One region of the Neobacillus sp. NRS-1170 genome, then DNA from elsewhere that is predicted to be linked to it. Evidence: predicted binding sites of a transcription regulator. Region 1 holds the regulator's gene; each other region holds the start of a gene.

The links. The regulator CtsR, encoded in region 1, represses protease genes until heat stress. The targets are predictions, from matches to a motif close to ATGGTCAATAAAGGTCAAACA.
Region 2: a site for CtsR is predicted at 2,605-2,625, ahead of clpP (ATP-dependent Clp endopeptidase proteolytic subunit ClpP). Genes of this name have one in related genera too.
Region 3: a site for CtsR is predicted at 1,134-1,154, ahead of clpB (ATP-dependent chaperone ClpB). Genes of this name have one in related genera too.

Annotation. Positions count from the first base shown of each region.
Region 1 covers NZ_JBITPF010000050.1:69,516-74,433, forward strand. The annotation lists gene clpC (ATP-dependent protease ATP-binding subunit ClpC) at 1-2,194, opposite strand, end outside; gene ACIFOT_RS21915 (protein arginine kinase) at 2,199-3,281, opposite strand; gene ACIFOT_RS21920 (UvrB/UvrC motif-containing protein) at 3,286-3,834, opposite strand; gene ACIFOT_RS21925 (CtsR family transcriptional regulator) at 3,860-4,321, opposite strand; partial or broken rRNA gene rrf (5S ribosomal RNA) at 4,861-4,918, opposite strand, start outside.
Region 2 covers NZ_JBITPF010000026.1:37,610-42,527, reverse strand. The annotation lists gene ACIFOT_RS11810 (gluconeogenesis factor YvcK family protein) at 1-416, shown strand, start outside; gene whiA (DNA-binding protein WhiA) at 463-1,401, shown strand; gene ACIFOT_RS11800 (HPr family phosphocarrier protein) at 1,481-1,738, shown strand; gene clpP (ATP-dependent Clp endopeptidase proteolytic subunit ClpP) at 1,940-2,545, opposite strand; tRNA gene ACIFOT_RS11790 (tRNA-Arg) at 2,752-2,823, shown strand; gene ACIFOT_RS11785 (helix-turn-helix domain-containing protein) at 2,872-3,144, opposite strand; gene rpoN (RNA polymerase factor sigma-54) at 3,197-4,525, shown strand; gene ACIFOT_RS11775 (glutaredoxin family protein) at 4,541-4,792, shown strand.
Region 3 covers NZ_JBITPF010000027.1:48,319-53,236, forward strand. The annotation lists gene clpB (ATP-dependent chaperone ClpB) at 1-1,120, opposite strand, end outside; gene ACIFOT_RS12715 (YjzC family protein) at 1,246-1,425, opposite strand; gene ACIFOT_RS12720 (Crp/Fnr family transcriptional regulator) at 1,708-2,400, shown strand; gene mobB (molybdopterin-guanine dinucleotide biosynthesis protein B) at 2,530-3,060, opposite strand; gene ACIFOT_RS12730 (molybdopterin molybdotransferase MoeA) at 3,048-4,313, opposite strand; gene ric (iron-sulfur cluster repair di-iron protein) at 4,540-4,918, shown strand, end outside.

The sequences.
Region 1 (4,918 bases):
TGACTAACTGGTCTGATAAAAGAGTGACAATTTCGTCTAAATGCTTCTTCTCGAGTGCATGGAAGACGATGATTTCATCGATACGGTTCAAGAATTCCGGACGGAAGGCTTTCTTTAATTCCTCCATTACTTTCCCCTTCATATCCTTATAATCCTGGGCGCTGTCCTGAATATTAAAGCCGACAAATTTGTTGCGTTTTAATGCTTCTGCCCCGACATTGGAGGTCATAATCAAAACGGTATTACGGAAATCAACCGTTCTTCCTTTGGAGTCTGTTAAGCGTCCATCTTCAAGCACTTGAAGAAGGATATTAAATACATCCGGATGTGCCTTTTCAATCTCATCCAGCAAGATTACAGAGTATGGTTTTCTACGAACCTTTTCGGTTAATTGTCCGCCTTCTTCATAGCCGACATAGCCTGGAGGGGAACCGACAAGACGGGAGGTAGAATGCTTCTCCATATACTCAGACATATCAATACGAATCATCGCATCCTCATCGCCAAACATGGCTTCAGCAAGCGCCCGTGCTAATTCCGTTTTTCCTACACCGGTTGGTCCAAGGAAGACGAATGAACCGATTGGACGTTTCGGATCTTTTAGTCCTGCTCTCGCACGGCGGACTGCTTTAGACACCGCAATAACGGCTTCCTCTTGACCAATAACACGAGAATGAAGAACTTCCTCTAGATTTAGAAGTTTTGCAGTCTCCGTTTGTTGAAGCTTCGAAACAGGTACTCCCGTCCAGCTGGAAACGACACTGGCGATATCCTCAACGGTTACTTCGTTATTTTCTTTTCCTTGTTTTTCTTTCCACGTTTTCTTCGTTTCTTCGAGCTGTTCACGCAGACGCTGCTCTGTATCTCTTAAGGAAGCCGCTTTTTCAAACTCTTGGCTTTGAACGGCTGAGTCCTTCTCTTTTCTGACATCTTCAAGCTTTACCTCTAATTCTTTTAAATTAGGAGGAGTGGTATAGGAACGAAGTCGTACCTTCGAGCCCGCTTCATCAATTAAATCGATTGCTTTATCAGGCAGGAAGCGGTCCGAAATATAACGATCAGAAAGCTTTACCGCAGCCTCAATCGCTTCATCTGTAATTGATACACGGTGGTGCGCCTCATAACGATCACGCAATCCTTCTAAAATTTGAATCGATTCCTCAGCAGTTGGTTCATCAACACGGATTGGTTGGAAACGACGTTCTAAGGCAGCATCTTTTTCAATATATTTACGGTATTCATCAAGTGTCGTAGCTCCGATACATTGAAGTTCACCACGAGCAAGCGATGGTTTTAAAATATTGGAAGCGTCAATCGCACCTTCCGCACCACCAGCTCCAATTAAGGTATGAAGTTCATCAATAAATAGAATGATATTGCCTGCTTGGCGAATTTCATCCATTACTTTTTTCAGACGGTCTTCAAATTCACCGCGATACTTCGTTCCGGCAACAACGGTTCCCATATCGAGCGTCATGACGCGCTTATCACGGAGAATTTCCGGCACTTCATTATTCACGATTTGCTGGGCAAGCCCTTCAGCAATCGCAGTTTTACCTACACCAGGCTCACCGATTAAAACCGGGTTATTTTTTGTCCGGCGGCTTAGTACCTCGATAACTCGCTGAATTTCCTTACTGCGTCCAATTACTGGATCTAGACTTCCTTCTCTTGCAATCGCTGTTAAATCACGAGCAAGGCTATCAAGTGTTGGAGTATTAGCGCTTACTGCCCCGCCACCCTGATGTCCGCCAGATTCATTGCTTCCTAACAATTGAAGGACCTGCTGGCGCGCTTTATTTAAGCTGACACCAAGATTATTAAGTACACGGGCAGCAACACCCTCTCCTTCACGGATCAATCCAAGGAGAATATGCTCTGTTCCGACATAAGAATGGCCTAATTTCCGGGCCTCATCCATGGAAAGTTCAATGACTTTTTTTGCTCTAGGAGTATAGTGAATGGTTTGAGACGTCTCTTGTCCTTTGCCAATTAAGTTTTCAACTTCTTTTTGGATTTTATCAGAACCTAATCCCAGGCCATAAAGGGCCTTTGCTGCGATCCCTTCTCCTTCACGAATTAACCCTAATAAAATATGCTCTGTCCCAATATTGTTGTGACCAAGACGAATGGCTTCCTCTTGTGCTAAAGCTAAAACTTTTTGTGCTCTCTCAGTAAAACGGCCGAACATCATACTCTCACTCCTCACCTATTTTTTCTTTCTCCAAATTTAGTCGTTCCCGTATTAATGCTGCGCGTCTGATATCTCTCTCATGAGGTCTTAATGGTCCGCCGGCATATTGCTGCAAAAATCCCGGCTGAGTTAATATCATTAATTCATTTAATATCGTTTTTGGCATATCATTGATATACCCCATATCTATTCCAAGCCGAACATCGGATAAACACTTTGCAGCTTCATTTGATTCAATGATCCGGCTATTAGATAACACGCCCAACGAACGGAACACCCTGTCTTCTAATTGTATGTTAGAAGTCTTTCGTAATGCTTCACGTGCCGACCTTTCTTGCGAAATTAACTGGCTGACAACGCCCATTAGGTCACGGCCGATATCCTCTTCCGATTTTCCTAATGTGATTTGATTGGAGATTTGAAATATATTCCCCAGCGCTTCACTTCCTTCACCATAAATCCCTCTGACAACCAGTCCTAATTGGTGAATAGCAGGAATAATCCGGTTGATTTGCTGGGTTAACATCAGACCAGGCAAATGCATCATAACGGAAGCTCGGAGGCCTGTTCCTACATTGGTAGGACAGCTAGTTAAGTAACCGTGTTTTTCATCAAAAGCATATTGAATATTACTCTCGAGCCAATCATCTATTTCATTCGCAGCATCCAGCGCTTCTGATAATTGCATGCCCGGGAACAAACATTGTATTCGGATATGATCCTCTTCATTAATCATAATACTAACTTCTTCATTTTCGGTTAATAGAACTGCACCATATGGTGAATCTTCCGCTAAATGTGGACTGATTAAATGCTTTTCCACTAGGACTCTTTTTTGGAGCGGCTGTATTTCATCAATTTCCAACAATTCCATTTGACCAAATTTTTGAAGCGGTGAAGTTTTTAAAATCTCTTCGATTTCTAAAATAATCCCTTTCGCTTCTTCGTGTGAAAATAAAGTTGGGAATCGATATTCATTAAAATTTCGGGCCAATCGGATTCGAGAACTTAGGACAATATCGGAATCGGGTCCTTCCGCACTCATCCAAGAACTGACCGCTTGATTAAGAAAACGTTCGAGTGACACGCCGTTATTCCCCTCCCTCTTGGCTGCCTGCTAGTTGTTTTTCTAGGTTCCGTATTTCATCACGAATCTCGGCAGCTTTCTCGAACTCTTCACCGATGATGGAATCTCTTAGTGCGTTTTTCAGCTCCTCTAATTGCTTGCGAAGATGAATTCCACCGCCAATTCTTTTAGGGATTTTTCCGTTATGGGCCCAGTTGCCGCTGTGGAGACGTCCCAAAACAGGTTTAAGCTGTTCTTTAAAGGTTTCATAGCAATGTGCACAACCGAAACGGCCTACCTTTAAAAATTGAGGAAAAGTCATTGAACAGTAATCACATTGCAGGACTTCCTCCTGATGAAACGGGCTTTGGCTTGGTTTTTTAAAAGAAGGGTCGATATTTAATAATCCAGCTAACAGATTATTAAATGCAAAACCCGATTCTCCATTAAAAATGAACATTTCGCCTTTTTCCTGAGCGCATTTCTCACAAAGGTGCACTTCTGTTTTTTCACCATTTATGATTTTTGTAAAATGAAGTGCTGCAGGTCTTTGGTTACATTCCTGGCAAATCATACTTTCACCTCTCCAGCAGCTTGAGTTATTTATATTTTAAAGATGTTAGCATGGCTTTTAGCATTCTGGCACGTAATTCGTCCCGGTATGGAAGATCAATATATAAAACAGACCGGTCGATGACACTTAACATGATTTTCGCTTCTCTGGTCGTTATGATTTCTTCCTGGACAAGCCTTAGGATGACGTCTTCGGCACTCGCTTGACTAATTCGGTTTTGGATCAACGATAGCAAATGGTCGATTAGATGGGCTAAATCATGAGATTGAACTTTCATGATTCGGATATAACCTCCGCCGCCTCGTTTGCTTTCGACAATATATCCTCTTTCGATGGTAAAGCGGGTATTGATAACGTAATTGATTTGTGAAGGGACGCATTGAAATTTATCGGCGATTTCACTCCGCTTTATTTCAACGAGATCCTCGTCACTCATTTCTAATACTTGTTTCAAGTATTTTTCAATAATATCGGAAATGTTCCTCATCTTCCCACCCCCTTTTGGTGGTTCTGACTTTGACTATATTTGACATAAATTATACTCACTTTTTTATCTAGATGCAACGATTCGCTACTAATGATTTTCTCCAAATTCTGCGGTTGGGAAACGTGTGAATTTTTATGAATGTATGATTGGTGTAATAAGTTGGAGTATTGTCCGGAAGTTGTATTGTTAGTTTTGTTCTTCATTAGACTTTGAAGGGTAATTCGTGAGGCTTTATTATTAGTTAGTGGAGAGGGATTCGAGCTATTTTGGACTTGGACTTCTTTTTTTCTAATATCCGTGTCCTCTATATGGGCTATCGTAGACTCGGTCTTCTTTTTTTCTGATGTCCATGTCCTCTATAAGCGCTATCGTGGACTCGGTCTTCTTTTTTTCTAGTTCCATGTCCGCTATACGCGCTATCGTGGACTCGGTCTTCCATTTTTCCAGTTCCCGTGTCCACAATATAGTCCATTTTAACTTTGGATATACGTTTGTTCCCAATACAAAAAGACAACCCTCTCGGATTGTCTCTTTTAATTGCCTGGCAACGTCCTACTCTCACAGGGGCGCGTGCCCCAACTACCATCGGCGCTGAGA
Region 2 (4,918 bases), on a different contig from region 1:
GCTTGTATACAAGCATATTGCCTAATCTGCTTGTTCCCCGTTTAGGGGATGAAGTGTGCCGTTCACATGCTAAAAAGGTGTATATCTGTAATTTGATGACACAGGCTGGAGAAACACATGGGTATTCCGCCAGCGACCATGTAAAGGCTCTTTATGATCACATGAGCTGCGCTTTTATAGATACCATTCTTGTAAATAATGAAGAAGTTCCGCCGGATGTACAGCTCCGCTACAAAGAAGAGCTGGCTCAGCCGGTGGCATACGATTTGCCGGAGTTATTCGAACTTGGCATTGAGGTCGTACATGCCGAAATCGCTTATTTAGAAAATGGGGCACTTCGGCACGATCCCAAAAAAGTGGCGAAAATTTTATATAATTTGCTGATTACTGAAACCAAAAAGCGTTATAAAGCGTAAATAAGGTATGCATGTAAAACTAAAGTAAGTGATTGGGGTGAGGGGAATGTCTTTCGCTTCGGAAACGAAAAAGGAATTAACTAACTTGGAAGTGAAAACGTGCTGTATTCATGCAGAGCTCTCGGCTTTAATCCGCATGAACGGTTCCCTTTCCTTTTCAAATCGCAAGTTAGTTGTCGATATTCAAACCGAAAATGCTGCGATTGCCAGAAGAATTTATACGTTATTGAAAAAAAGCTACCAAGTTCAGGTAGAATTGCTAGTACGAAAAAAGATGCGCCTGAAAAAGAACAATGTCTATATTGTGCGCTTATCCGATCAGGCCAAGGAGATTCTCGAGGACACGAAAATTATTGGTGAAGGGTTTACCATTATTCATGATATTGCACCTGAACTTATCAAAAAGAAGTGTTGTAAGCGTTCTTACCTACGTGGTGCCTTTCTCGCCGGGGGTTCTGTCAATAATCCGGAAACGTCTTCCTATCATTTAGAAATTGCTTCGCTCTATAAAGAACATAATGATTCTTTGTGCGAATTAATGAATACATTTGGTCTTAACAGTAAAACGCTTGAGCGGAAAAAAGGCTATATTACTTATTTAAAGGAAGCAGAGAAAATCACCGAGTTTTTAAATATCATCGGTGCCCATAATGCTTTGCTCCGCTTTGAGGACGTAAGAATTGTAAGGGATATGCGGAATTCTGTTAATCGTCTTGTCAACTGCGAAACCGCAAATCTCAATAAAACGATTGGAGCCTCCATCAGGCAGGTAGAAAATATCCGATTTATCGATCAGACAGTCGGATTGCAAATCCTACCGGAAAAACTAAGAGAAATTGCCGAGCTTCGTTTAAATTATACCGATGTGACCTTAAAAGAACTTGGTGAAATGGTCTCCGGCGGCACTATCAGTAAATCCGGCATCAATCATCGCTTAAGAAAAATTGATGAAATCGCCGAGAAGCTGCGTGTTGGGGAAATGTAAGTTAGAAACTAGAATAGTTTGTGAAATTTTGAATAAGCTTCAAAGATATATAAAGAAAAAAATGAGGAGGAATATGATTATGCTAGTGAAAGAAGTAGAAGTTAAATTGAGAACAGGACTTCAAGCGCGCCCAGCGGCCCTTTTTGTCCAGGAAGCCAACCGGTTTTCTGCCGATATTTTTCTAGAGAAGGATGGCAAGAAAGTAAATGCCAAAAGCATCATGGGCTTAATGAGCTTAGCAGTCGGCTCAGGAGTCGTGATTAATATCATTGCAGACGGTGATGATGAAGAAAACGCCATCCACGCTTTAGCTGATTTTATTCAGAAGGATCAATAATAGAAAAGGGGTTTGGCTCATTAAGATGCCAAACCTCTTTTTGGTTTTATGAGGATTTTCTATGACCATATAACATGAAATTTCACTGCCATTAAGAAAATCCCCTAATGCTGATGCTCGAAGAAAGAAGGGCGCCTAAAAGCCCCCACAGGCCACAAAAATAAAAAAGCAACCAGCCCTAAAGCCGGTTGCTCAAAACAATTACTTTTTCGTTTTATCATCAAGAGAATTACGAGTAATAATGTGGTCAACTAGACCATATTCTTTCGCACGTTCAGCAGTCATGAAGTTATCGCGGTCAGTATCCTTTTGGAGCACTTCAAGCGGCTGGCCAGTGCGCTCAGCAAGAATTCCATTTAATTTTTCACGAAGGAAGAGGATGCGCTTAGCAGCAATTTCGATTTCCGTTGCCTGTCCCTGTGCACCGCCTAGTGGCTGGTGAATCATAACTTCAGCATTCGGAAGGGCATAGCGCTTGCCTTTTTCACCTGCTGCAAGAAGGAATGCACCCATGGATGCAGCCATACCGATACAGATTGTTTGCACGTTTGGCTTAATGAACTGCATAGTATCATAAATCGCCATACCGGCAGTAATGCTTCCGCCAGGGCTGTTGATATATAGGGATATATCTTTTTCTGGGTTATCAGCTTCAAGGAATAATAATTGAGCAACAATGCTGTTTGCTACATGATCATCAATGGCGCTTCCAAGCATGATGATCCGGTCTTTTAATAGACGGGAATAGATGTCATATGCTCTTTCGCCCCGGTTCGTTTGTTCGATTACTGTAGGGATCAAATTCATTTTTCTTCCTCCTTTGATTAGAAAAGGTAAAAACATTATGTATTGTTATCATACACTGGATGGTCAATAAAGGTCAAACAGTTTGACTTTAAAAAGTTCGACAGCTTTCCCTAATTCATCATATCCAGATTAGTTCATTTTAAACCCATTTTCTACTTGCAAAGTGAAAGAATCTGGCATATAATATGTAAGTCGTTAATAATTTTGCGCTCGTGGTGCAACGGATAGCACGTAAGATTCCGGTTCTTAAAATGGGGGTTCGATTCCCTCCGAGCGCGTCATGAAAGCCCTCTGTTTTTCGCAAACAGGGGGTTTTTATTTTTCAACTATTGAAAATAACTGTGAAATATCGTCAATTTTAAGAGCTTCAGCAATCTGCACATTTCTTTTTTTAAAATAGTGTTAAGCTCATTATTATAAAGTGAATTAATGGTAGACTCATTTACTTTTGAAAGACCAGCTATTTCCTCTTGAGACATATTTCTTTCATTAAATAAATCTTTTAAATGACAATGAATCTTCTTCATCTCATAAAACACTCCTTTATTATAAATATATCGATAAGCGGTATATATAAATAGCTGGTTGCCAATTTCCATACCCCAAAACTCCTCTTTCATGTAAAATAGATAATAAGGGGGAGAGATTAAAATGAATTTAAAGGCAGGATTATGGCAACAGCAAACATTAAAACTCGCGATGACGCAAGAATTATCCCAGGCGATAGCCTTATTGCAATATTCAGCGCAGGAACTGACTGCTTTTTTGGAAAATAAGGCGCTAGAAAATCCCCTGATCCAAGTGGAGCATGCGAATGTAAAGCCGATGAATCCCCTAATCGATCGAAATCGCCGCAAACATCAAAAAGAAGAAAAAGACTGGATCGACCAAATTGCCGAAAAGAAATTTTCGTTAGAAGAGCAATTAATTTCTCAATTAAACATAAAAAAATTGTCGGCGGACCAATTGAGAGTCATTCGCCATCTTATACAGAATCTAGATGAAAACGGTTACTTCTTTGGTGACTTCAGCCAAATTGCTGAAAACCTAAAGGTATCAGAGGAATTAGTAGAGGAATGTTTAGCCGTGCTGCAAACGCTCGAACCAGCGGGAATTGGTGCAAGAAACCTACAAGAATGCCTCTTGATGCAAATTTATTATCAAAATCCTAATAATGAGCTTGCCCTTAATATTATTGCTAACTATTTTGTTCCTTTCGCTGAAAAGAAATGGAAGCAAATTTCAAAAGAGCTTAAGGTTACTTTAAAGGAAATTCAAGATGTTTTCGATGAAATCCAGGTTCTTAATCCAAAACCTGCAGCGATTTTAACCGGGGGAACTGCTAGTGCAGCCTACATTACGCCCGATGCGATTATTGAGCAAACTGAGGAAGGTTTAACAGTTCGGATGTTTGATGATCCGATTCCAAGGATAAGCTTCAATGAGACGTACTATAAAAAATTCAAAGACCAGGATATTCAGGTAAGCCGTTTTTTACAGGAAAAATTCCAGGATTACCAATGGATCTTAAGAAGTATTGAACAGCGGAAAGAAACACTGACAAAGGTTGTAGGAAAGATTGTTGAAAAGCAGCCTGCTTTTTTTCAAAAAGGTGCACAATATTTAGTACCGATGACGATGAAGGAAGTGGCCGCGGAACTAGACATTCATGAATCGACCGTCAGCCGTGCTGTAAGGGAAAAATACGTGCAAACACCAGTAGGAACCGTTACGTTAAAATCCTTTTTCACCAGTACAATCCAAACGGTCTCAGAGGATGAAAATACCTCCTCAACTCAAGTGAAAAATGCCATTACCAGGCTGATAGAAAAAGAGAATAAAGAAAAACCGCTATCGGATCAGGAAATTGTGGAACAATTGAAGACGGCAGAGGGAATCGTAGTTTCGAGGCGGACTATTGCCAAATACCGTGACCAGCTGGGGATCCCGTCCTCATCAAAAAGAAAAAGATTTAACTAAGGAAGGAAAAAATCAATGCCGCAAATTACGTTGTATACTAGAAATCGCTGCCCGCTTTGTGATAAGGCAAAGGCCGTACTTCTTGAACTTAAAGAGGAGTGGGATTTCGAACTCAAAGAAATGGATATCGAAGAAAGTGATGAATTAACCGAGCTTTACGGGTTGATGATTCCTGTTGTTCATCTCGATGGGGATGAGGTTGCCTATGGTATGGTTAACAAATTTGACATAAGTAACCGTTTACAGGAAAAAAAGGTGGATTTATAAGTTGAAATAGGTTTTCACTCCTGTTACAATGAAAAATGTAGCAAGGGTGATTTTTTTTGGGTCAGGTGGGACATAATATGTCTAGGGTGGACATTTTTTGCCCAGCAACATATTATAAAGGAGCAT
Region 3 (4,918 bases), on a different contig from region 1:
AAGCATGATCGTGAATTTTTACCCCATGGTGAACCTCGTATCGCTCCTTTAATCCTCGTAAAATAGAAATGGTATCTTCTACATTTGGTTCTTGTACAAGCACCTGCTGGAACCTCCGTTCTAAAGCAGGGTCCTTTTCAATATACTTCCTATGCTCATCAAGTGTAGTTGCGCCAATACAATGAAGTTCACCGCGGGCAAGCATCGGCTTTAACATATTGCCAGCATCCATCGCTCCTTCTGTTTTTCCAGCACCAACAATGGTATGAATTTCATCAATAAACAGTAAGATTTGTCCATCACTTTTTTTGATTTCATTCAAAACCGCTTTTAATCGTTCTTCAAATTCACCTCTAAATTTTGCACCAGCAATTAACGAACTCATATCTAAGGAAAAGATGGTTTTATCCTTTAGTCCTTCTGGAACGTCCTTTCTAACAATCCGTTGGGCCAGTCCCTCCACAATGGCGGTTTTCCCTACACCTGGTTCTCCGATTAATACAGGATTATTCTTGGTCTTCCTTGACAAGATACGAATTACATTGCGAATCTCCGTATCACGTCCAATAACCGGATCTACCTTTCCCGCCTTTACTTCAGCAACCAGATCCCTTCCATATTTTTTTAAAGCATCATATCCTGCTTCAGGATTCTGCGATGTCACTCTTTGATTCCCCCTTATTTCTTTTATTGCTTTTAAAATATCTTCAGGTGTATGGTCAAAAGATTGAATGATTTTTTTCATTTCGGATTGATTTGAATAGACTGCAGCTAAGAGAATATGCTCCACCGAGATATATTCATCGGAAAACTTTATAGCGAATTCTTCGGAAGCTGCTAAAAGTCTTTGCAGCCGGTCTGTAACATATAGTTTTCCGTGCTCTGCTCCAGTTCCAGTAACCTGAGGTTTTTTTTCAAGGGATTCTTTCAGTTTTTTCTTTATGGTTTCAGATGGCAATGTCAATCGCTTAAATATAGATTCAATCAGACTGTCGCTTTGATTCATTAATGCCAAAAATAAATGGGATTCATCAATCTCTTGATGATTATTTTTTACCGCTAAAGATTGCGCATCCATTAGTCCTTTTTGTAACCGTTCTGTCATTCGGTTTAAGTCCACTTTACTCACTTCCTCATTGACCATTTTTGACCTATTACTTTTATTATAAAGCAATCACAGATTTTAAGTAAAATTTGACTAAGAAAAAAGTCATCCTGCTTGGATGACTTTACCTTTTTTAACTATTATGGTTTTTGTTGATAAGTCCAAACACGTTTATCATTGGATGTCTCCGGAAACGGGTCTCCAGCTTTTAGTTTTATTTTTTTTGGATTGATCACATTGTCTCCAGTTTCACCTATTTCAATATACACACCGTTATTTGGTGCCTTTTTCCCTGATTTGAACTGATGATTTTGTCCCATTCTTTTCCCTCCTTATCGTCTACATCATTATTATTTCCTTTTCTAGAGTGTCCATTAAAGGAAGTTCTTTCATTTTTTCACATTGTTCGACAGTATTTCCTAAGAAATAATCGAATCATGTTTGACTTTTTGACGATTGTATGAATTTATTCCACATTTATTGCTAAATATTCTTTGTAAACAATATAATTATAGTAAAATCATGTAATAACCAACCTTGACTGTCAGTTATAAAAAGTTAAGTAATCGATTTATGTCGTACCATTAAAGGTGGTTTTATGTATGCAGGCAGCAAAAGAAATGCCAGTATCGTTGTTACATCTCCTTGAGAACGTGCACCATACTAAAAAAATTGAAAAGGGATCATTTTTATTTCAAGAAGGCTCTCCAGCGGATGAAATGTATATCGTACAAAGCGGGATTTTGCAAATCAGTAAAATTATTCCAGACGGGAGAGAACTTACCTTAAGAATGTGCTCTAATGGTGATTTTATCGGTGAATTAAATTTATTTTCTCCTTCTTCGAGGTATTTATTAAGTGCACGGGTCGTTGAAAGTGGCGAGGTGGCTGTAATTTTGAAGGATGTTCTTGAGGAAAAACTATCGCAAAATCTTTCCGTTTCCTTTGAGTTCATTAAATGGATGAGTCAGCAATATCGTAAAACCCAAACAAAATTTCGTGATCTCGTTTTACATGGAAAAAAAGGAGCTTTATACTCTACATTGATTCGATTAAGCAATAGCTATGGAATTAAAACCAATAAAGGAATATTGCTTGAAGTTCCATTAACAAACCAAGAATTAGCTAATTTCTGCGGTACATCAAGGGAAGTAGTTAATCGATTATTAAGCGACCTTAGAAAAGAAAAAATTATTTCAATTGATAAAGGAACAATCACCATTCATGATTTAGAGTACTTAAAGATTGAAATTGATTGTGAGGATTGCCCAACGGAAATTTGCAAAGTTGATTAATTAACTGATTGTTACTGCAATCTGGCCAGTTGAACGGGAAATATTTTATTACAAATTAACGCGCTAATTTATTAAAGAATGTGAATAAAATAAAAGGCTGTCAAAAGTTTTCGACAGCCTAAATCGGTCTTATTTGACCGAGTTTTTTAATAAGGTTACAGTCCAGCTAATCGATGCTTCATCATTAATAAAAAAACATGGTATGTTCATTAGTTCTTCAAGGCGATTTCTTATGCATTCCTTCCAATAAACAACAGCCATTATATTTGTCACACTTTTTAACAATGGAAGGTCTTCAAGATCCCTTAGTAATAAAAGCTTCGGGTATTTTTTTTGTTTATATCCTTCAATTAATATCACATCTGGATGAAAAAAACTCATTAATTCTATCTGGTCCTCAAGGCTGTTCTCCCATTTTTCTACCTGAAGAAGAAGCCTTCCGTCACCTTCAATTATTGAGGCTGCTGCTCCTGCTGTGAGGTATTTTGTAGAATCCTTATTATCCACTAAATCAGGCTTGCCGCCGTGTCCGTGGTGTTTAATTACTGCTGATTTCAGATCTTGACCGTTTAAGCTTTTAATGAGCCTTTCCATAAATGTGGTTTTACCACTATTTTGGTAACCTACAACCTGAAAAATGACCGGTTCTACCAAGGCCACACACTACCCGTCTGATCCTCAAGGAGAAGAACCTCAATCTCTGTTCCTGCAGTAAAACCTCGGGTACCTCCTGGTAATATCATTAAGGAATTCGCTCCTGCAAGGCTCATAATAATATTCGACTTGTCTAATCCGCTAGGTGTCGCTTTAAGTCTGCCTTCTTGAATAAATGCGGAACTGCGGACAAATCGTGTAAATGGATTTGCTTTAGGAAAATCAGCCTCTAGTATCGCTTTTTCTTTTCGTAAATGCGGTTTTTCCGAAAATAGACATTTTCGAAGGATTGGTCGTGCAAATAATTCAAAACCAACATAGCAAGCGGAAGGGTTACCAGAAAGCCCGAATAAGAGCTTTCCATTGAGATGTGCGACTGTCGTAACACTGCCAGGGCGCATCGCTACTTTATTAAAGAAAACCTCTGCTCCTAATTTTTCATAAATTTCAGGCAGGTAATCAAAGTCTCCAACTGAAACTCCACCTGTGGTAACTAACAAATCGACTTTATCCAGACCATTTTTTACTGCGTCAAAGCATGTATCGAATTCATCTGGCAGTTTCCCGAAATAATGAACCGTTCCTCCTGCCCGTTCGATTTGAGCGGCGATCATATGAGAATTGCTGTTGCGAATCTTACCAGGAACTAATTCATCGTCGACTTCTAAAAGCTCTGTCCCTGTAGCGAATAGACCAACAATGGGTTTTTTCGCAACGGGGACGTTCTTGTACCCAAATGTTGCCAGCATTGCCTGTATTCCAGGATTAATTAGCGTTCCCTTTTTAACTAAAATTTCGCCTTCCTTTGCGTCTTCACCTCTGAAGGAAACATTGTCGCCATTTTTAAAGCTTCGTTTAATCGATATATGTGGAATTCCATTCTTTTCAAATGATTTTGCAACCTCAAACATTACAACACAATCGGTGCCTTCTGGCATCATAGCTCCGGTCATAATTCGTATAGCTTGGTTTTGTTTGACAACCTTAGTGGAGACCATTCCTGCACCAATATGATCAATTACTTCCAGTTCGACGGGATTTGACTGAGAGGCATCAGTAGTATCTATCGATCTAACAGCAAAGCCATCATAGGGTGCCCTGTCAAAATGAGGCACATCACTTGTTGCAACTAAATCCTCCGATAAAAAACGACCAAAGCTTTCCTCGATCAATACATACTCAGTTGACCCCTGTAATTGAAAGTTCATAATTTTTTTGACTGCTTCCTCTATCGCAAGCGGTGTTCTTCTTTCAAACAAATGAATCGGCTCCTATCTCAAAAAAACGGTATGTAATATAAATCATTCCTTATCATTATAAGCCTACAAAAAACTTACAGACATATCAAATGTCACAAAATTGATAGAAACTTAAGTAATATAAAAAATCATTTGCAGAGTGTGATTCGTATCACCAAGTTTTATTCTTAATTCTTGTATGCTTATATCAGAAACCAATTACCTTAATTTTAAGGAGGAACTATAAATGACTTTTCCATTTACATCTACTTCATTAGTTAAAGATATTGTAAATGAATTACCTAAAACAAGTGATGTTTTCAAAAAGAACAGAATCGATTTTTGCTGTGGCGGCAACATTCCACTTTCAGAAGCTGTCGTACAAAACGGACTTAATATGGACAATTTGTTAGAAGAGTTAAAAATCGTTTTTGAAAAATATGAAGCCGAGGAAAAAGAAAAAGATGTAGAAGTTTGGACAGATTCTGACTCTAATACGATTATTGATCATATTATCTCTAATTACCATCGTACTTCAGAAGAAGAATTAACAATGCTCAGCCCATATGTAACAAAGGTTTCTCGGGTACATGGCGATAACCATCCAGAGCTATTAAAAGTGTATG